Regions from separate parts of the Cytobacillus sp. Hz8 genome, predicted to be linked through region 3. Evidence: a T-box and tRNA genes for the amino acid it is inferred to sense, from the RefSeq annotation. Region 3 holds a T-box; the other regions hold tRNA genes.
What was found. The T-box of region 3 lies ahead of tyrS (tyrosine--tRNA ligase). A T-box ahead of a tRNA ligase gene usually reads a tRNA of that ligase, here a tRNA-Tyr.
Positions count from the first base shown of each region.

Region 1: it encodes a tRNA-Tyr, which carries the amino acid that the T-box ahead of tyrS (tyrosine--tRNA ligase) is inferred to sense. The anticodon was not compared.
Region 2: it encodes a tRNA-Tyr, which carries the amino acid that the T-box ahead of tyrS (tyrosine--tRNA ligase) is inferred to sense. The anticodon was not compared.

Region 1 is NZ_JBHKFI010000023.1:505-7,236, forward strand. It holds tRNA gene ACE38V_RS20185 (tRNA-Lys) at 32-107, shown strand; tRNA gene ACE38V_RS20190 (tRNA-Gly) at 113-187, shown strand; tRNA gene ACE38V_RS20195 (tRNA-Leu) at 194-282, shown strand; tRNA gene ACE38V_RS20200 (tRNA-Arg) at 299-372, shown strand; tRNA gene ACE38V_RS20205 (tRNA-Pro) at 380-453, shown strand; tRNA gene ACE38V_RS20210 (tRNA-Met) at 479-555, shown strand; tRNA gene ACE38V_RS20215 (tRNA-Ser) at 573-665, shown strand; tRNA gene ACE38V_RS20220 (tRNA-Met) at 844-917, shown strand; tRNA gene ACE38V_RS20225 (tRNA-Asp) at 925-1,001, shown strand; tRNA gene ACE38V_RS20230 (tRNA-Phe) at 1,318-1,390, shown strand; tRNA gene ACE38V_RS20235 (tRNA-Tyr) at 1,404-1,487, shown strand; tRNA gene ACE38V_RS20240 (tRNA-Trp) at 1,501-1,574, shown strand; tRNA gene ACE38V_RS20245 (tRNA-His) at 1,589-1,664, shown strand; tRNA gene ACE38V_RS20250 (tRNA-Gln) at 2,149-2,223, shown strand; tRNA gene ACE38V_RS20255 (tRNA-Cys) at 2,236-2,309, shown strand; tRNA gene ACE38V_RS20260 (tRNA-Gly) at 2,323-2,396, shown strand; tRNA gene ACE38V_RS20265 (tRNA-Ile) at 2,402-2,478, shown strand; tRNA gene ACE38V_RS20270 (tRNA-Asn) at 2,636-2,710, shown strand; tRNA gene ACE38V_RS20275 (tRNA-Arg) at 2,769-2,842, shown strand; gene ACE38V_RS20280 (DeoR/GlpR family DNA-binding transcription regulator) at 3,415-4,170, opposite strand; gene ACE38V_RS20285 (iron-containing alcohol dehydrogenase) at 4,463-5,614, shown strand; gene rhaB (rhamnulokinase) at 5,831-6,732, shown strand, end outside.
Region 2 is NZ_JBHKFI010000001.1:101-5,978, reverse strand. It holds gene ACE38V_RS00110 (hypothetical protein) at 1-296, shown strand, start outside; gene ACE38V_RS00105 (cation diffusion facilitator family transporter) at 692-1,603, opposite strand; gene ACE38V_RS00100 (cyclic di-GMP-binding domain-containing protein, MshE-related) at 1,865-2,794, opposite strand; gene ACE38V_RS00095 (response regulator) at 2,787-3,179, opposite strand; tRNA gene ACE38V_RS00090 (tRNA-Asn) at 3,676-3,750, opposite strand; tRNA gene ACE38V_RS00085 (tRNA-Ile) at 3,972-4,045, opposite strand; tRNA gene ACE38V_RS00080 (tRNA-Gly) at 4,054-4,124, opposite strand; tRNA gene ACE38V_RS00075 (tRNA-His) at 4,168-4,243, opposite strand; tRNA gene ACE38V_RS00070 (tRNA-Tyr) at 4,280-4,363, opposite strand; tRNA gene ACE38V_RS00065 (tRNA-Phe) at 4,376-4,448, opposite strand; tRNA gene ACE38V_RS00060 (tRNA-Ser) at 4,620-4,712, opposite strand; tRNA gene ACE38V_RS00055 (tRNA-Met) at 4,731-4,804, opposite strand; tRNA gene ACE38V_RS00050 (tRNA-Ala) at 4,825-4,900, opposite strand; tRNA gene ACE38V_RS00045 (tRNA-Arg) at 4,936-5,012, opposite strand; tRNA gene ACE38V_RS00040 (tRNA-Gly) at 5,043-5,117, opposite strand; tRNA gene ACE38V_RS00035 (tRNA-Leu) at 5,126-5,210, opposite strand; tRNA gene ACE38V_RS00030 (tRNA-Lys) at 5,228-5,303, opposite strand; tRNA gene ACE38V_RS00025 (tRNA-Thr) at 5,322-5,397, opposite strand; tRNA gene ACE38V_RS00020 (tRNA-Val) at 5,431-5,506, opposite strand; tRNA gene ACE38V_RS00015 (tRNA-Glu) at 5,575-5,649, opposite strand; rRNA gene rrf (5S ribosomal RNA) at 5,657-5,774, opposite strand; partial or broken rRNA gene ACE38V_RS00005 (23S ribosomal RNA) at 5,851-5,878, opposite strand, start outside.
Region 3 is NZ_JBHKFI010000007.1:28,893-35,624, reverse strand. It holds gene ACE38V_RS10470 (LysR family transcriptional regulator) at 404-1,330, shown strand; partial or broken gene ACE38V_RS10465 (transglutaminase-like domain-containing protein) at 2,514-3,121, shown strand; gene ACE38V_RS10460 (IclR family transcriptional regulator) at 3,277-4,059, shown strand; T-box leader at 4,191-4,418, shown strand; gene tyrS (tyrosine--tRNA ligase) at 4,470-5,735, shown strand; gene nhaC (Na+/H+ antiporter NhaC) at 5,901-6,732, opposite strand, start outside.

The DNA.
Region 1 (6,732 bases), on a different contig from region 3:
AGAACTAAATTAATAAGCAAAATAAAATTGAGAGCCATTAGCTCAGTAGGTAGAGCATCTGACTTTTAATCAGAGGGTCGAAGGTTCGAGTCCTTCATGGCTCACCATATTTGCGGAAGTAGTTCAGTGGTAGAACATCACCTTGCCAAGGTGAGGGTCGCGGGTTCGAACCCCGTCTTCCGCTCCAAGTAATGCCGGGGTGGCGGAACTGGCAGACGCACAGGACTTAAAATCCTGCGGTAGGTGACTACCGTACCGGTTCGATTCCGGTCCTCGGCACCACTTTTAAATTAATAATGCGCCCATAGCTCAATTGGATAGAGCGTCTGACTACGGATCAGAAGGTTGCGGGTTCGACTCCTACTGGGCGCGTTTATTTCGGGAAGTAGCTCAGCTTGGTAGAGCACTTGGTTTGGGACCAAGGGGTCGCAGGTTCGAATCCTGTCTTCCCGATTTGTAGAGACATACTATAAGTTTTGGCGGCGTAGCTCAGCTGGCTAGAGCGTACGGTTCATACCCGTGAGGTCGGGGGTTCGATCCCCTCTGCCGCTACCATTTTTCATATGTTTTTTGGAGGAATACCCAAGTCTGGCTGAAGGGATCGGTCTTGAAAACCGACAGGCGGGTTAAACCGCGCGGGGGTTCGAATCCCTCTTCCTCCTCCATTTTATATGTCATCGCGGATGGAGCAACGAGCGTTACTCCAATGAACAATCTGCGAGTTGTACCGATTGATCCACAACTTGAGTAAGCTTTCTGAGATTGGGACAGTCATGCACAAACAAAATGCATTAACTAAACTTTATATATTATTATTATTATTATTATTATTATTATTATTATCGCGGGGTGGAGCAGTCTGGTAGCTCGTCGGGCTCATAACCCGAAGGTCGCAGGTTCAAATCCTGCCTCCGCAATCGCAATGGTCCGGTAGTTCAGTTGGTTAGAATGCCTGCCTGTCACGCAGGAGGTCGCGGGTTCGAGTCCCGTCCGGACCGCCATTTTTATCTTCTATAGGTAAGAATATGGCTTAGTAGCTCAGTCGGTAGAGCACGATCGAATAAGCTACGAAGCAAAAACAACAGCGCACAAAACGAAAGACATCTTGAATAGGCTTTCTGAGTTTTGGGCGAAGGACGAAGAAGAATTCTCTGTAGGTGAATATATATATGGCTCAGTAGCTCAGTCGGTAGAGCACGACCGAATAAGCTGCGAAGCAAAAGCTTCAGCGCACAAAACGAACGGCTACTTGAATTGACTTCCTGAGTTTTGTGTGAAGGACGAAGTGAGATTCTCTGTAGGTGAATATATTTATATGGCTCAGTAGCTCAGTCGGTAGAGCAAAGGACTGAAAATCCTTGTGTCGGCGGTTCGATTCCGTCCTGAGCCATCTTTTTTCATTTGGAGGGGTAGCGAAGTGGCTAAACGCGGCGGACTGTAAATCCGCTCCCATGGGTTCGGCGGTTCGAATCCGTCCCCCTCCACCATTAATGTCCATATAGGGGCATAGTTTAACGGTAGAACAGAGGTCTCCAAAACCTCCAGTGTGGGTTCGATTCCTACTGCCCCTGCCAATTAAATAATGATGGCGGTTGTGGCGAAGTGGTTAACGCATCGGATTGTGGTTCCGACACTCGTGGGTTCGATTCCCATCAATCGCCCCATTTTTAGAAATTACGACATTGGGTTGTTTATGATTGTGTTTTTGTGATAGAATGTGGAATGTTGAGGAATTTTCTGTAGAAGTTGTTTTGTCCCTCTGGTTTATTTATGCAGTTTAGGGGAATGTCGAAACATTAATTACAGAAGTAATTCAAAGAAACTTTTTCATTTGCAATGATTCTTTACGCAGGTAGTTTTGTTTTTAAGAAATACTCTTGAATGTTTTTTGTGGTTTAAATAAGGGTGTGTCGACATATTTAACTACAGGAGTAGTTCAAGGTAGTATATTCAGTTGCAAGTATTGTTTACGCATATGATTTTGTTTAAGAAATATTCTTGAATGGATTTTGTGGTTGTATTAAGGGAATGTCGAAACATTTAACTACAGAAGTAATTCGATGCAGCATATTCATTTGCAATTAAATGTTTCTGCGGTGCATATTCATGATGCTTACTCGAGGGAGTAATTTCATGGAGATTCTTCAGTGGGCTATAGCCAAGCGGTAAGGCAACGGACTTTGACTCCGTCATGCGTAGGTTCGAATCCTGCTAGCCCAGCCAATTTTATAATAAGGCAGCATAGCCAAGTGGTAAGGCAGAGGTCTGCAAAACCTTCACCACCGGTTCAAATCCGGTTGCTGCCTCCATTTTTATCATAATGCGGGTGTAGTTTAGTGGTAAAACTACAGCCTTCCAAGCTGTTGTCGTGAGTTCGATTCTCATCACCCGCTCCATTTAGGGGCCTATAGCTCAGCTGGTTAGAGCGCACGCCTGATAAGCGTGAGGTCGATGGTTCGAGTCCATTTAGGCCCACCATATTATTTTATTTCGCAGTAGCTCAGTGGTAGAGCAACGAGCATCTCTCCGATGAATATGCTTCGAGTTGTACTCATCGAGCCACTACTTGGATAAGCTTTCTGAGATGAGGACATTCGGCAAAGCTTTCTGAGATTTAGGAATGAAAACTTATTATTCCGCAGTAGCTCAGTGGTAGAGCATTCGGCTGTTAACCGAACGGTCGTAGGTTCGAATCCTACCTGCGGAGCCATTTATATATTAGGGTAATGGTTTTGGAAAAATTCCGTTATTCTCCATACATATCTAATGCGCCTTTAGCTCAGCTGGATAGAGCATACGCCTTCTAAGCGTACGGTCAGAGGTTCGAATCCTCTAAGGCGCGTAACAAGAGGGTACCCAAGGCAAAAAGCTTTTTGGTATTCTCTTTTTATTTGGATGATCCGATTTTAAATTATACAACTAAAGTGTGATACTAAAAGGAGAAGTGGAATGGCCTAAACTGGCTGTCCAACTTCTCTTTTTTTATTTGGTCGGGAGATCTTTAAAAAGAATAAACAAGTAAACTTTATGATTTAGAAAATATAAAGTTAGGTTTGGTACTCCGTTTATTCGCGGTCATCTTTTTATATGAGATTTTGAAAAAAGTACCCTCGTTTTCTATAAAATGCTCGCGAAACTACTAAAATATGCACAAAAAATTAGAAATGCCCGCGGAAAAGTGGCATTATTATCATTCAAAAGGAGGCGTGATCTTGATTATTCGCGACTTCCCAAATTTATTCGCGAAAATCCAAGGTTTATTCGCGACTTTTTAAATTTATTCGCGAAAATGACCAATTTATTCGCGACTGTCTTTTATATTCGCGATTTTGAAAAAATATTCGTGAGCACCCTCCACTATTCTCAAAAATCGATCTCCTCTACATTCAACACTCGCCGCAAAAATCAGTTAACTCAATAAATCACCGTTACATTTTGATCATGTAAATACTTAATCCACTCATCAGTAGGTTTTTGATCCGTGACGAGGTAATCGATTTCCTTAAATGACATAAAGCTGACAAAGGCGATGTTGTCAAATTTGGTGTGGTCTAATAGCAGCATGGTTTTTCCGGCTTGATAGATCATGGCTTTTTTTAGCTCTGAGTCAGGTTCGTTTGAGTCAGTTATGTCTTTTTCTTTATCAATACCTTTGCAGCTGATGATAGCTAAGTCGGTATTGTATTTATGTACGGTTTCTTGGGGAATGGAGCCGACAAGGGAAAAGGAATGTGGCCGCAGTATTCCACCAGTTGAAATGATGCGCAGCTTATCGCTGTTTATTTCATTTAATATCTTGACTGAATTCGTTATGATTGTGATGTTTTGTTTTTCGGTTAGCAATTTGACTAATTCGTAGCAAGTGGAACTCGAATCAACAAATAGGGAGTCATGATCGCTAATATAATTGAGTGCTTTTTGGGCAATTTCCTGCTTTGTTTGTAAATTTTGGTCACTTCTTGCAACAAAGGGAAGGTCCTCATTGGTGTGTTGATTAATGATCGCTCCTCCATAAGTTCGAGTAACGAGTCCTTCTTTTTCAAGTTTTTCTAAATCTCTTCTAATGGTTTCCTCTGTTACATTAAAGCGCTTGCTTAAATCGGAAACCAACACTCTTTTATCTATTTGAATAATCTCTATGACTCTTTGCCGTCTTTCAATAGGTAACACGGTAGAATTCCCCCTCAGATGAGTTGAGTACTATATCATTATTATAGCAAAAAATGTGGTTTTTGTACTAGTGTACTTGGAAAAACAAATAAAAACAACAAGAAAATGAGAAGATATGGTGAAAATACAACATGAACAAAGAAAATCATGTATGTTTTTGTTGACTTTCAAATAATCAAAATTTATTATTTAGTTAGGCAATAAAAAAGATGTTTTTTCCTTTTTTTTATCATTATTTGTGAATCATTGAGCAATAAATAATCAAAACAATATGATTTGGAGGCTGATCTTAATGAGTGGACATGTTCTATTTGTACCAAGCACAAACCTTATGGGAAGAGGATGTTTAGCTGAAGTTGGACCGTTTATCAAAGATATTGGCAAGAAAAAGGCATTAGTGGTAACAGATAAATTTTTGATGAAAAGTGGAATTGCGGATAGAGTTATTTCGGTTTTAAAGGAAGCCGAGATTGACTATGTGGTGTATGATGATGTGAAACCAAATCCATCAACAAGCACAGTCTATACTGGTGTTGATATCTATAAGGAAAATCAATGTGAATTATTAGTATCGATTGGTGGAGGCTCCCCACAGGACACAGCCAAAGCCATTGGTCTTTACATTACAAACGGTGGAGATATTCGAGATTATGAAGGGGTCAATAAAACCAAGAATAAATCTGTACCGATTGTAGCAATCAATACAACAGCAGGAACATCCAGCGAATTTACCATCAATTATGTTATTACGGATGAAGAGCGCAGTGTCAAAATGGTGATGGTTGATAAAAACAGCTTAGTAACAATTTCTGTAAATGATCCGGAATTAATGATAGGCAAACCAGCTGATTTAACAGCCGCAACAGGAATGGACGCGTTGACCCATGCAATTGAAGCGATTGTGACACCAGGTGCTTATACGGTTACAGACGCGATGGCGTTATCAGCGGTTGAAATCATTTTTAATTATCTTCCAAGAGCGGTGAAGGATGGGCATGATATTGAGGCTCGTGAACAAATGGCCTATGTGATGTTTCTAGGTGGAGTGGCGTTTAATAATGCTGGTTTAGGGTTTGTTCATGCGATGGCCCATCAATTAGGCGGAATGTACGACTTACCTCATGGGGTTTGCAACGCAATGCTTTTGCCAATTGTGGAACAGGAAAATGCGAAACGGAATCCCGTGAAATTTAGAGCGATTGCCAAAGCGATTGGAATAGAGGTTGCGGACAAGACCGATGAACAATGTGCGGATGCTGTTATTGAAGCGATCAAAGGACTGTCTAAAGAAGTAGGAATTCCATCTGTCCTTTCTGAATTAGGCGTAAACGAAGTGAATTTGGACAAGCTCGCTGAAAATGCATTGCTAGATGCCTGTGCACCGGGAAATCCATTCCAACCTACAAAAGAAGAAGTCATTGAAATGTTTAAAGAAATTATCTAAGAAAACAACTTGAATGTTGAACATTCTGCTCATCTGTTGTGATTTTCAACAGATGAGCTGTTTTTTGATAAAATTATCCGACTTTTGTGGAATTCATTCATTAGAAACAAAATGTTCAAAGAAAAAACAAAAAATAATGTTGTTTTATCTTTGTTTATGTTGTATTATGTTGTTGAAAACAAAGAAATGTTAGTTCTCAGAGGAAGTGGTGATCTAGTGACATATATTGCCGTCGATATTGGAGCATCCAGTGGACGCTTAGTTTTAGGGGAAATGAAGAATGCTCAATTAGAAATAAAAGAAATTCATCGATTTGCAAACGGTTTTATGGATATCAGTGGAACTTGTTACTGGGATATTGATCATTTACTGAATGAAATATTAAAAGGACTTGAAAAGGTGAAGTCCCTAGGAATTGAGACATGCACAGTTGGAATCGATACATGGGCAGTTGATTATGTTTTAGTTGGGCATGAAAGAAAGCGGTTACGTGAAGTCGTATCCTATCGTGATAGTCGAACAAAAGATACAATTGAAAAAATCATCAAACAGATGCCAAAAGAAAAAATATATCAAAAAACAGGAATCCAATTTCAGCCATTTAACACCCTTTATCAATTGTATGAAGAAGAGAAGGAAAAGCTGAAAGATGCGCAATATATCTTGATGGTGCCAGATTTCTTAGCCTTTTGTTTAACGGGCCGGCCTGTCGCGGAAAAAACAAATGCATCAACCACACAGCTGTTAAATCTAGAAACAAAATCATTTGATGAGGAGCTGCTCCAACTCCTTTCCGTCAAGAAAGAGCAGTTTCCAGAACTGACGGAGCCAGGAACAGAATTGGGAGAGGTAAGAAGAGAATGGTTTCCTACTTTTGATCTTCCAAAATGTACAGTCATTACGGTAGCGACTCATGATACCGCATCTGCTGTTATCGGAACTCCTGGTTTTGGAGACAATTGGGCTTACTTAAGCAGCGGAACATGGTCTTTGTTAGGAATAGAAAGCGAGGTTCCTGTTGTCAGCAATCTTGCTTTGAAAAACAATTACACCAACGAGTGGGGCGCTTTTCACACGATCCGCTTCCTTAAAAACATTATCGGAATGTGGATTATCCA
Region 2 (5,878 bases), on a different contig from region 3:
TTGTAAAAAACAAAGAAGCTATTGTTCAATCATTAGCTAAATATACAAATAAGCAACCTGAGCAATTTCAGGCTTACATCAAGGATGACATCTCACTTCGATTCCTTGTTGCCGGTGCTGCCATTTCTAAACTGAGTGGCAAAGATTTAGAAGAGATTGTCAAATTGAAAAAACAAGGTCAATCTCTACATGATATCGTAGATGATCTAGATATTGACCACAATCAATTTCACGAGGAAATGAAAAAAATTCTTGATGGGATTGCTCCAACGCCGCAGTCTTCAAACCAACATTAAGAAATAAATAATAAATAGACCACAGGATATAAAATTGCTGTGGTCTATTTTATCCCACTCTTAACGGACATTTTGACTCCCCTTCAAGATTCTGAGAATACGAAGAAGATAAGTGGGAGATCAACTGTCCATAAAGGTCCGACGAGGGATTAAGGTCCTAGTCAGGCGAAGCCACAGGATGTGGCGTCCCTTGAGCGTGATAAGTGAAATAAGATTTTTCTTTGGGCTTCAGCCCTTAGAAAAATCAATCAGGCTCTGCGTGGCTAACCATCAAGTGGGGGATGAATGGCAGACTAAAAGCGCGACGTCAACACATAAGTCTGCACACTTCACGTCCTGTGCGTCGAAAACCCCCACTGATGGAAGTTTCACTTTATAATTAAATCTATTTTAGTTTAAATTGAACCGATCGGAGCCTGTAAGCAATCATAAGTCCCCTTCTCAATTTGGATTGTGGTATGTTCAATTCCAAAACGATCATGTAGCTCCATACTTATTTTTTGAAGGAGAACATCATTATCAGTAATGTCTGAACGAATAAGATGGACCGTTAAAGCCGGCTCCGTCGTACTCATTCCCCAAACATGTAAATCATGAACGTCTACCACAGTAGGGATATCTTTCAGGTACTGCTGAATTTGATTAACATCAATACCATTTGGAACAGCGTCTAAAGATAAATTAATGGATTCACGTAATAATCCCCACGTTCCAATAAATATCACAATCACAATGACTAAGCTCATTAAAGGATCCATCCAATTCCACCCTGTCCAGAGTACAATAAAACCTGAAATCACAACTCCCAATGAAACGACTGCGTCGGCAACCATATGTAAAAAGGCGCCTCGAATATTTAGATCATCTTTACTCCCTTTCATAAATAACAAAGCGGTAATCGAATTAATGACGATACCAACCAAAGCTACGGATATAATGATTCCTCCTTCAACCGGAGAAGGAGATGAAAACCTTTGAATGGCTTCCCAAGCTATTGCCCCAATAGCTACTAGTAGAAAAACAGCATTAAATAATGCGGCTAGGATAGAACTCTTCTTAAATCCATATGTCCGCTTTGAAGTGGGAGCTTTCTTTCCTAACCATACAGCAATCCATGCAATTAATAATCCTAATACATCACTTAAATTATGACCAGCATCAGCCAGCAATGCTAAAGAATCTCCTACGATACCATAGACCACTTCAACAATAATAAATAAAATATTTAATATAATCCCAAATCCAAATGCAAACCCATAATTTACAGGACTATGATGATGATGTTCGTGATTATGATCATGACCCATCTTAATTCTCTCCTTTCCCTCTCATACTTTATCCTTTAAATCATCATTGTCTTTTATAACAGTTCTATATGAGTATATGTTCATATTCAAATTATGCTACAACGTCATGCAAAAATCAACAAAAAATCCCCAATTATTTTTACCGCTATTTTTCCCATTGAATGAGTACCTTTCATGTGATTTAAGAAAAAAAGAAAAGCGTTGCTGAAATAAATTCAACAACGCTTTTAAAACAACTCGATTTTCACATTTCCTATGGATTTAAGCGAAAGCTTGAGAATCATCTATTGAATGAATATGGATTTTCTCAAGATTTTGGGAAAGAAGCAAAGAAAAAGTTCCCTTTGTTGTTTGCACTTTTAGAATATAACTCGTTGCTTCACCTTGAATCTCTGAATGATGAGTCACCTGTTGCGGCTTCATTTCTAACTCACATCCTTGATTCGACATATTGACAAGGAAGATACCATTATGTAAATTCAAAAACTCACTGACGGATGCCTTTGCCAGCTCATCTATTTCAGTTAATTGTTCTTCTGCATATGCAGAAGCAATTTCAAGAAATACATCTTCATTAGCCGCTATTGCAGTATAAAGAGTCTTTTCTCCTACTATATCTTGATGAACAACCCAATCATAATTAAATGGTTGATCTAATCCATGCACTTCTAAGTAAACTTGATTATCTATAAAACGAATTATATTTTTAGCAAACAAGGAGATGTATTGAATAATATAGTCCTTATTTCCTAAATCCATTATATTAATAGAATTCTCAACCAGTGCTTCAATATCCCCACTTTTGATTGCTTCAAATTTATCATCTGTTAAACTGTGTTTGACTTTATAATCAGAAAGTGCACTCGAATATTGTTCAATAGTCATGAAACCTTGATCAACAAGTGCCTGAGCTAATAATAAATGATCCTGCTTTTGCGCAGATAGCATTTGATTTACTTGTTCATCCGTCAAATACCCCAATTCAACTGCGATCTCGCCAAAGCGTTTATCCATTTGTCTTTGCTTTTCATGAACCTCTTCAACCTGCGAGGCAGTCATATAACCTTCATCAACAGCCATGACACCAATTTTGACATGAGTGGTCCCTTGCTTCTCTAAAGCTTCTTTAAGCTGCTCGGCTGTTATTAATCCACTGTTTAATAGATAATGACCAAAATATTGACTAAACATGTGCAGTCTCCTCTCTTTCTTTTAATATCTTTTCAATGATGCTTGCAACAGCATCGAGAGAGACTGGCTTCTGTATAAAATCATATGCTCCAAGCTGTAAAGATCTCTTTAAGTGATCCTTTGTTCCGGCTGATGAGGCCATCACAACCTTGATATTTGAATCAAATTCCATAATTTCCTTCAAGGCTTCCATTCCATCCTTATCAGGCATAACAATATCCAAGAAAACAAGATCCGGACGATGTTCCTTAACTAATTCAATCACTACTTGACCATTAACTGCTTCTAAAATCTCTTTACACTTACATTTTTCTAAGAGGCCAATAAACTTTTTCCGAATTAGCATGGAATCATCACAGATAATCACTTTTAAATTATTCTCCATAGATGCTCAACTCCTAACAGATAATGAACTTTTCATACGCAATCTGGAACAATGACAACATCAAAGAATGAAATAATAAGGATTTTAGGTTGGAATTCCTTATTCATTAAATTTCGAGATTAGAGGGCCAAAATCCTTTTTATAATCGAAGAATATTCCTGCTTTTTGTCGATTTTTGGAGAATATTAAAGTCTTTTGGCCTAAAACATTCATTTGATCCTTTTCTATTTTTTGTATAATAATTCCTTTTCTAATTCATACTGTTAATGAGTTTGTTTTGGAGGAGATGAATAACAATGAAAATAATTGGATTATGCTATAAGTGTAATGGAGTAGGTTATATAAAAAAATATCTTATAATTAAAAAAACCTGTACTCATTGCTATGGCACAGGAAGAATTAGTCAAAGTATTCAAGAATATCGAGGAATTTAATTAAATCAAAAAAACAAGCTAATCAAAAATAACGAAAGCTTGGTTTTATCTTTTTAATAAAATGGCTCCGCAGGTAGGATTCGAACCTACGACCGTTCGGTTAACAGCCGAATGCTCTACCACTGAGCTACTGCGGAATAATAAGTTTTCGTTCCTAAAACTCGGAAAGCTTTGCCGAATGTCCTCATCTCAGGAAGCTTATCCAAGTAGCGGCTCGATGAGTACAACTCGAAGTATATTCATTGGAGAGATGCTCGTTGCTCTACCACTGAGCTACTGCGGAATACTCTTTCAAAATATCACAAAAAACAATTATACATAATCATTTTCTAAAAAGCAAAGTATTTCTAAAAGAAAATGGGCCTAAATGGACTTGAACCATCGACCTCACGCTTATCAGGCGTGCGCTCTAACCAGCTGAGCTATAGGCCCATATGGAAAGCGGGTGATGGGAATCGAACCCACGACAACAGCTTGGAAGGCTGTGGTTTTACCACTAAACTACACCCGCAGAACAGTGACAATTCTATTAGGATTTTCGCTCTTAAATATAATGGGGCGATCGATGGGAATCGAACCCACGAGTGTCGGAGCCACAATCCGATGCGTTAACCACTTCGCCACGACCGCCATTATTTTCCAACTCTCATAGTCAGAAGCAAATAGTGGTGGAGGGGGACGGATTCGAACCGCCGAACCCAAGGGAGCGGATTTACAGTCCGCCGCGTTTAGCCACTTCGCTACCCCTCCAAATAAAAAAGATGGCTCAGGACGGAATCGAACCGCCGACACAAGGATTTTCAGTCCTTTGCTCTACCGACTGAGCTACTGAGCCATATAAAAATATTCACCTACAGTTAATTCCACTTCGTCCTTCACCCAAAACTCAGGAAGTTTATTCAAGAAGCCTTTCGTTTTGTGTGCTGATGCCTTTGCTTCGCAGCTTACTCGGTCGTGCTCTACCGACTGGAGCTACTGAGCCATTAAGCATTGTTAAATTATATGATGGCGGAGGAAGAGGGATTCGAACCCCCGCGCGGTTTAACCCGCCTGTCGGTTTTCAAGACCGATCCCTTCAGCCAGACTTGGGTATTCCTCCAAATATATATAATAATAGTAGCGGCAGAGGGGATCGAACCCCCGACCTCACGGGTATGAACCGTACGCTCTAGCCAGCTGAGCTACGCCGCCATATTTATTAATATAATGAATGGTGGAGACTAGCGGGATCGAACCGCTGACCTCCTGCGTGCAAAGCAGGCGCTCTCCCAGCTGAGCTAAGCCCCCAATAATAAAGATTTTCTAAAAAAATATTTTTTTAATGGCGCGCCCAGTAGGAGTCGAACCCGCAACCTTCTGATCCGTAGTCAGACGCTCTATCCAATTGAGCTATGGGCGCAAATTTTAGTTAAATTAATCATTTAAAAACTGGAGCGGAAGACGGGGTTCGAACCCGCGACCCCCACCTTGGCAAGGTGATGTTCTACCACTGAACTACTTCCGCGCGCTTAATGGTGCGGGTGAAGGGAGTCGAACCCCCACGCCTTGCGGCGCCAGATCCTAAGTCTGGTGCGTCTGCCAATTCCGCCACACCCGCGTATTTGAAATGTATAATGGTGAGCCATGAAGGACTCGAACCTTCGACCCTCTGATTAAAAGTCAGATGCTCTACCTACTGAGCTAATGGCTCTTAAAAAATAATTTGATATGGTGCCGGCGAGAGGACTTGAACCCCCAACCTACTGATTACGATTCAGTTGCTCTACCAGTTGAGCTACACCGGCATCTGAATACAAAAACATTAACAATATTTTATATGGTGGAGGATGACGGGCTCGAACCGCCGACCCTCTGCTTGTAAGGCAGATGCTCTCCCAGCTGAGCTAATCCTCCAACGCACAGGACGTGCTAGTGCATGCGTTGCGACAGGACGTCGCGCTTTTAGCATGCCTTCCTTTAAATGGTGACCCCTACGGGATTCGAACCCGTGTTACCGCCGTGAAAGGGCGGTGTCTTAACCGCTTGACCAAGGGGCCAATTTTAGCCTGGCGGGCGTCCTACTCTCACAGGGGGAGAGCCCCCAACTACCATCGGCGCTGAGAAGCTTAACTTCCGTGTTCGGTATGGGAACGGGTGTGACCTTCTCGCTATCGCCACCAGACTTGTATTCACTTGAGAGTTTGTTCTCTCAAAACTAGATAATGTTCAAGAAGAAGAAAGAAATCCATGTAATCTATTTGGTTAAGTCCTCGATCGATTAGTATT
Region 3 (6,732 bases):
ACACAATAAATTTTCCAAGCATTATACTGATATTGTAAGGATTTAAGAAACACTGATCATTATGCAAAAAAGGCTTTTTATGCACTGTTGCTTATTAAAAAAGAAAAAAAGCTAAAAAACCTCTTTTTTTATCGAGTAATGTGAAATAGTGAGCAAAATTTAAATGATGGATCTGTTTCCTAATTATGAAAACAACAGGAGGTGCAAAAGGCTTACAGAGATAAAACTGCCAGCCATGAAAATTTCCCCAAATTACATTATTTACGTCCTTAAAAATTCAATTTTTGAAATATCTTTGATCAAAGTAGACAAGCATCTATACCAGTTCAAGAAGCCAATTTCACAATTTTTTCTTACAGAACTCTGATACAAAGAAATAGATATTCAAAATGAGGTGTTCCTATTGAATATTCATCATCTAAGGTATTTTGTTAATGTTGCAAAAGAAAAAAGCTTTACAGTAGCATCACACAAATTACATGTATCTCAACCTGCATTAAGCAAGATGATTAAAAGTTTAGAAAGTGAACTTGGGGTATTATTGTTTGATCGTTCAGAGAAAACGATTAAATTAACAGATGCCGGAGATGTTTTTTTGTCACAGGCACTGAAAATTTTAGTGGAATTTGATTACTTACCGAGATCTGTTTATAATGTCGAAAATCTGAATAAAGGGCAGATAAGAGTTGGTATCCCACCTGTAATCGAAACTTGCTACTTTTCAAAAATAATTGCTGATTTTCACAGAACCTACCCCCACATTACCTTTACATTAATTGAGGATGGAGTAAATAGTGTTCAAGAAAAACTATTAGAAGGATTGCTTGATATTGCAGTTGTGGCTTTACCTATAGTTCATGACGCCTTTGATGTTTTTCCAGTAGTCCAAAATCGAAGCAATTTGATCGTTCATAAGGATCATCACTTGGCGAGCAAACCAAAGGTTAACATGAAAGATCTGAAAGACGAATCATTTAATATTTTAGATGATAAGTCTATGCTTAATGACCATATATTAAAGTCATGTAAGGAAGCTGGGTTTAATCCACATATTGATTTTATTAGTTCACAGTGGGATTTAATCGTTGAAATGGTTTCTCTTAACATGGGGATTTCTATACTTCCAGAACCGATTATAGAGCGATATAATTTTCCACTAATTAAAAGCATACCTATTGATAACATGATTTTCAACGAGAAAATTGTTCTAATTACCAAAAAAGGCGGATACACCTCATATGTTATGAAGGAGTTTATTCGTTTTGTTCAGAAGCAGTTTGGAGGTGAGCTTTTGCTAGAAAAAACTCATCTAAAAATTATAAATGGGTAAGTTAAAGATTTTTCATTTTGAAAGAGATCAAACTACAGAAATCATCTTCTTAAAACTTTTAGCCATGGCTTATATTCTGAACCAATACCTGTGCCATGACCTTCTTTAATCCACTTCTTAATTTTAGACGTTCTTTTTCTTTTAGACATAAAAACACCCCTTTAGACAATTAGATCTAAAGGGGAAAAGCTTCACAACTTTCTTTCAAATCTACAGCAGTTGTCAAGTGTTAAAAAAACCAGAAAACTAATTTTATTAATTAAAAATCTATACATGATAAAAGTGAAAAAAAGAATGTGTGGAACCGCCAGAAATCACCATGTAAAGAAAGTTGGAAACCGACTTTTTATGTGAAACTCTGAATCGTGTATATCGTAATTTCATAAGGCATTCCCTATTTAAGTAAATTCTTACCGATTCCCAATGCTATACTCAAAAAATCAGTGCATTGAAGGTAAGTGCCCTCCGAAATCACGATGCCTGTTTAAACAGTTTATATAGCTCAGCTCATACTTAATTAATTCTTTCATCTGACACCCTCTCGAATTCAATGTTTCTATTATTAAGGCAGTGGATTTTGCAAAAAGATTTGTTTATCGTAAGTGATTTTTGGAAATTTCGAATTTTTACCTATATATAAGTGATGATTATGATGAATTAGCAGCCAGTCTATTAAAGAGTTACTATAAAAAAGCACTGCATCAGTAGTACCTTTAATGAGAATGTTAGTAAAAACTTTCTTTTCAAGTAAAAGATTTTTATAAAACGCTTCAGTCAACAAAAAGAATCGAGATCAAGTACCACTGGCACCTCACTCAATTCTTTTAATTTCTCCTTTTTTTTTCACCACAATAGCATTTCACATAATTACAAAATCTTCAACATGCTCAGGATAGAATTCATAATTTCTTGAAAGTTATCTTAAAACAAAATATGCCGTTTGAGATAAAAAAATCTTTCAAGCATTCAACTCCTTTTTTTACACAGACTAAAGAACGAGTTGGAATATACGAGGACCGTATAATAAAAAAGAACCGGAAAAATTTAAAAGTGTTTCATATTGATATTTCTTATTAAGCTAAAGGGCAGGATAATTTAACAGTAAATATTTAAAACCACCTTATTTTGTTGTATAATAATTCTAATTTATACATAATTATGCACAATGAGGTGGATATAGTTAATGAAAATGATTTGTGAGTCTGAACAATTAGAAGATTATTTACTTGAATTTGATGAAGTTAATTTCTCTAATCCAATGATAAAAAAGAAAATTAAGGAACTTTTTAACTCAGCTCAATCAGAAATTGAAAAGGCAAAAATTGCTTATGAATTTGTTCGTGATGAAATATCTCATTCATGGGATATTCAAGGAAAACGAGTTACTTGTAAAGCATCAGAAGTAATAAAGTATAAAGAAGGAATTTGCTACGCAAAATCAAATTTATTAGCATCACTATTGCGTTCGCAAGGAATACCAACAGGTTTCTGTTATCAGCGATTGATGTTGTTTGATACCCCAGAAAAAGGATATTCCCTTCATGCTTTAAATGCTATTTATTTAAAACCTCTTAATAAATGGATTCGTTTAGATGCTCGTGGAAACAAAACTGGTGTTGATTCCCAATTTTCAATAGGTGAAGAAAAATTAGCCTTTTAGTTAATGAGAAATTTGATGAAAAGGACTATCCTGTTATTTATGTAAAGCCTAATCCAAAAACTTTAACTGTTTTAAAAGAGCATACAGATGCATTAAAAATGTATAAACATCATTTGCCTGAAAGTATATAGATCTGTAAGCGCTATTTAGTTTTAATATTCGCTTAATTCATAATTAAATAAATGATATAATAAAAATAACCATTTTATAATAAATTCGTTGGCCGTTAGTAGGTTGTATTATTTAAACTTTAACATTATAGTTTCTATCAATAGGAGCTGATCACATGTCAGAAAAATATTGGATGCGTTCGATTGAACGAGCAAATCTAGTTCTTAATTTAATAGCAAAGCATCCTGGAAAATACAGATTAATAGATATTTCAAAAGCTCTAGATATTAACAAAAGTTCAATGTTTTCATTGTTAAATACTCTTGAAATTTTAGGATGGGTTATTAAAGAAAAAGGGGATACTTATATCTTAGGTCCAGCTCTAGGTGCGTACGGTTCAGCTTATTTCCAAAATTTTAATTTACTACAATCGTTTAACATGGAAGCATTAAAAACAAGGGAAAATTTAAAGGAAAATATTCTATTGGGAGTTTTAAATGAAACCAATGTATTATTTTTAGCAAAACAAGAAAATGATTCAACTGTCCGAGTAGCAATTGAAGTAGGCATGCAATATCCAGCCCACGCAACAGCTACTGGGAAAATCCAATTGATTCAATACAATTATAATGAGTTGCAAGTCCTATATAAAGAAAAAGATCTGGTTAGGAAGACTCCTAATACAATAAAGACGATAGATGAGCTTTGGGAGCAGTTAGAAATTGCTAGAAAGTTAGGATATATTATTAGTGATCAAGAATGGGCAAAAGGTTGTTATTCTATTGCAGCCCCTGTATATAATCATAAAAATGAAATAATTTGTGGAGTCAACTGTACTCTATTAGAAGATAGTTGGTATGAAAAAAAAGACGAGGCCATTAGTGAAATTATTCATTTAGCTAAAAGGCTGTCTAATCATGCCGGATATATCGATAAGACAGAGCTACTTACTATATAATTATTTGATTTAATCATTTACTACTTTGCTAATATTGATATATAAAATTAAATTAATTTATTTTAATATAATAATTTATTATTACTTGACAAGCTTTGGTTGTTCTATTAGAATAATAGATAATTTAATATTATATAACAATGAAGGAGCGAAGTAGCAATTTGTCACTGTTACTTAGAAAGCTAAGGGTTGATGGAACTTAGCACAAACAAATTCGCAAATTACACTCTCGAGTTTCTTAGGTAATGCTAAGCGGACTAACAATCCGATATATATCGTAAATGAGCTGCATTAATATGTTTATGGTTACTGTTAATGCAAATTAGGGTGGTACCACGGTTAAAATAATCGTCCCTATGTCTATATGACATAGGGGCGTTTTTTTATATCATAAAAAGGAGTGAAAAGACATGAATATTATTGACGAATTAGAATGGAGAGGCGCAATTAACCAACAAACGGACGCCGAAGGGATACACAAACTAGTAGAAGAGAAATCAATATACTTATACTGTGGTATCGACCCAACCGGTGATAGCATGCATATTGGCCACTTATTACCTTTTGTTATGATGAAACGTTTCCAAATGCATGGCCACCATCCAGTTATTTTGATTGGAGGGGCAACAGGAACAATTGGGGATCCAAGTGGGCGCACAACAGAACGTCAATTACAAACATTAGAGACCGTTCAACATAATGTTGAAAAACTTACTAAACAAATGAACAAAATATTTAACTCTGATAACGCTCCTAATCCATTAATATTTGTAAATAACTATGATTGGACTCATAAGATCAATATAATTGATTTTTTACGCGATTACGGAAAACACTTTGGTGTTAATAGTATGTTAGCCAAAGATGTTGTGGCTAGTCGCTTGGATAAAGGTATATCTTTTACAGAGTTTTCATACCAAATCCTGCAATCCCTAGATTTCCACCATCTATTTAAAGAATTGGATGTACAAATGCAAATAGGCGGAAGTGATCAATGGGGCAATATTACAGCTGGAATTGATTTTATTCGTAAAAAAGAAGGTCCAGAAGCAAAAGCATTTGGAACAACCATCCCATTACTATTAAAGGCTGATGGAACCAAGTTTGGTAAGACCGCAGGCGGAGCTATTTGGTTAGATCCAGAAAAAACAACTCCATATGAGTTCTTCCAATTCTGGTTAAATACTGATGATCTAGATGTTATTAAATTTCTAAAGCTATTTACCTTCTTATCAAAAGAGGAAATTCATGATTTAGAAGTAAAAGTGAGAACTGAGCCTCATAAACGTTGGGCACAAAAGGTACTTGCGTTTGAAGTTACAAAGTTTGTACATGGAGAAGACGCATTAGACCAAGCATTAAAAATTTCAGACGCATTATTTAATGGAGACATTAAATCATTGACCGCAGATGAAATTGAGATAGGTTTTAAAAATATGCCTACATTCCATGCATCAAAGGAATCAAAAAATATTGTTGATTGGCTTGTAGATATAGGTCTTGAACCATCTAAACGTCAATCACGAGAAGATGTTAGTAACGGTGCCATTTCAATAAACGGTGATCGAGTTAATGATATCAATGCAGATATCACTATGGAAAGCTCCATAGGAGGAAGGTTTATTATCGTTCGTAAAGGTAAGAAAAACAACAATCTTGTAAGATTAACAGATTAATCAATTCTTTCTTTTGAATTTGCGATTAATATTTTTCGTCAATATTTTTTCTTTACACTAGAAAATACAAAAAGGTCGACAGAAATAATGTTAATATTTCTGCGGACCTTTTTGTAAAAGCTAAAAAAGTTTTTATTTAAAATAAAAAATAATATATTTCAATAATTATGATACTTTTTTTGTTGCCATATAATTGGCTTCCTTATTAGGAATAATAAAGCCGAGTATAATATTTAACACGAAGGCAACTATACAAGAAATAGCAAATGGAAAGTAATCCATGGTGGATATACCTAGAGCTCCTTTTATAAAGACACCACTAACACCCCAAGGAATAAGAGGGTTAATTGCTGCTCCAGCATTTGCTAAAACACTAGAAAGTTCCTTTGATTGCAGATTAATAGCGTCGTACTGCTTCTTAAATGCTCTACCTGGTAGTATCATTGATAAATATTGTTCCCCAACCATGACATTTACACCAATACAGGTTAATGTTGTAGTCAGAATCAGTTTACCTTTTGTATTAACAATATTGCGAATACTTTTTATAAGTGTGTCTATTACCTTTAATTCGACTAACAAGCCACCTAGAGATAAAGCTAGAAAGATAAGCGAAACAGACCACATCATACTTTGGATGCCGCCTCGGGTTAATAATGAATCGACACTTTTCACACCTGTTTTAGAAACATATCCGTCTTGAATCAAATTTGCAAGATCAAGAAAACTTAAATGTGGATTATTTAAATAAATAATACCTACAGAGACTGCGATGCTAACCAGTAAAGTTGGTATAGCTGGTACTTTTTTCCATGAAAAAATAAACATAACTAATAAAGGTAGTAATGTAACAATTGAAATATGAAAAGTTGAAGAGAGTGTATTTACTAATTGATTTATACCATCTCCTGTGGCAGTTGTATTAGAATGTCCAAAAAACATAAAAAATACTAAGGAAATAATAAAAGTAGGAATAGCAGTTTTCATCAAATTAGCA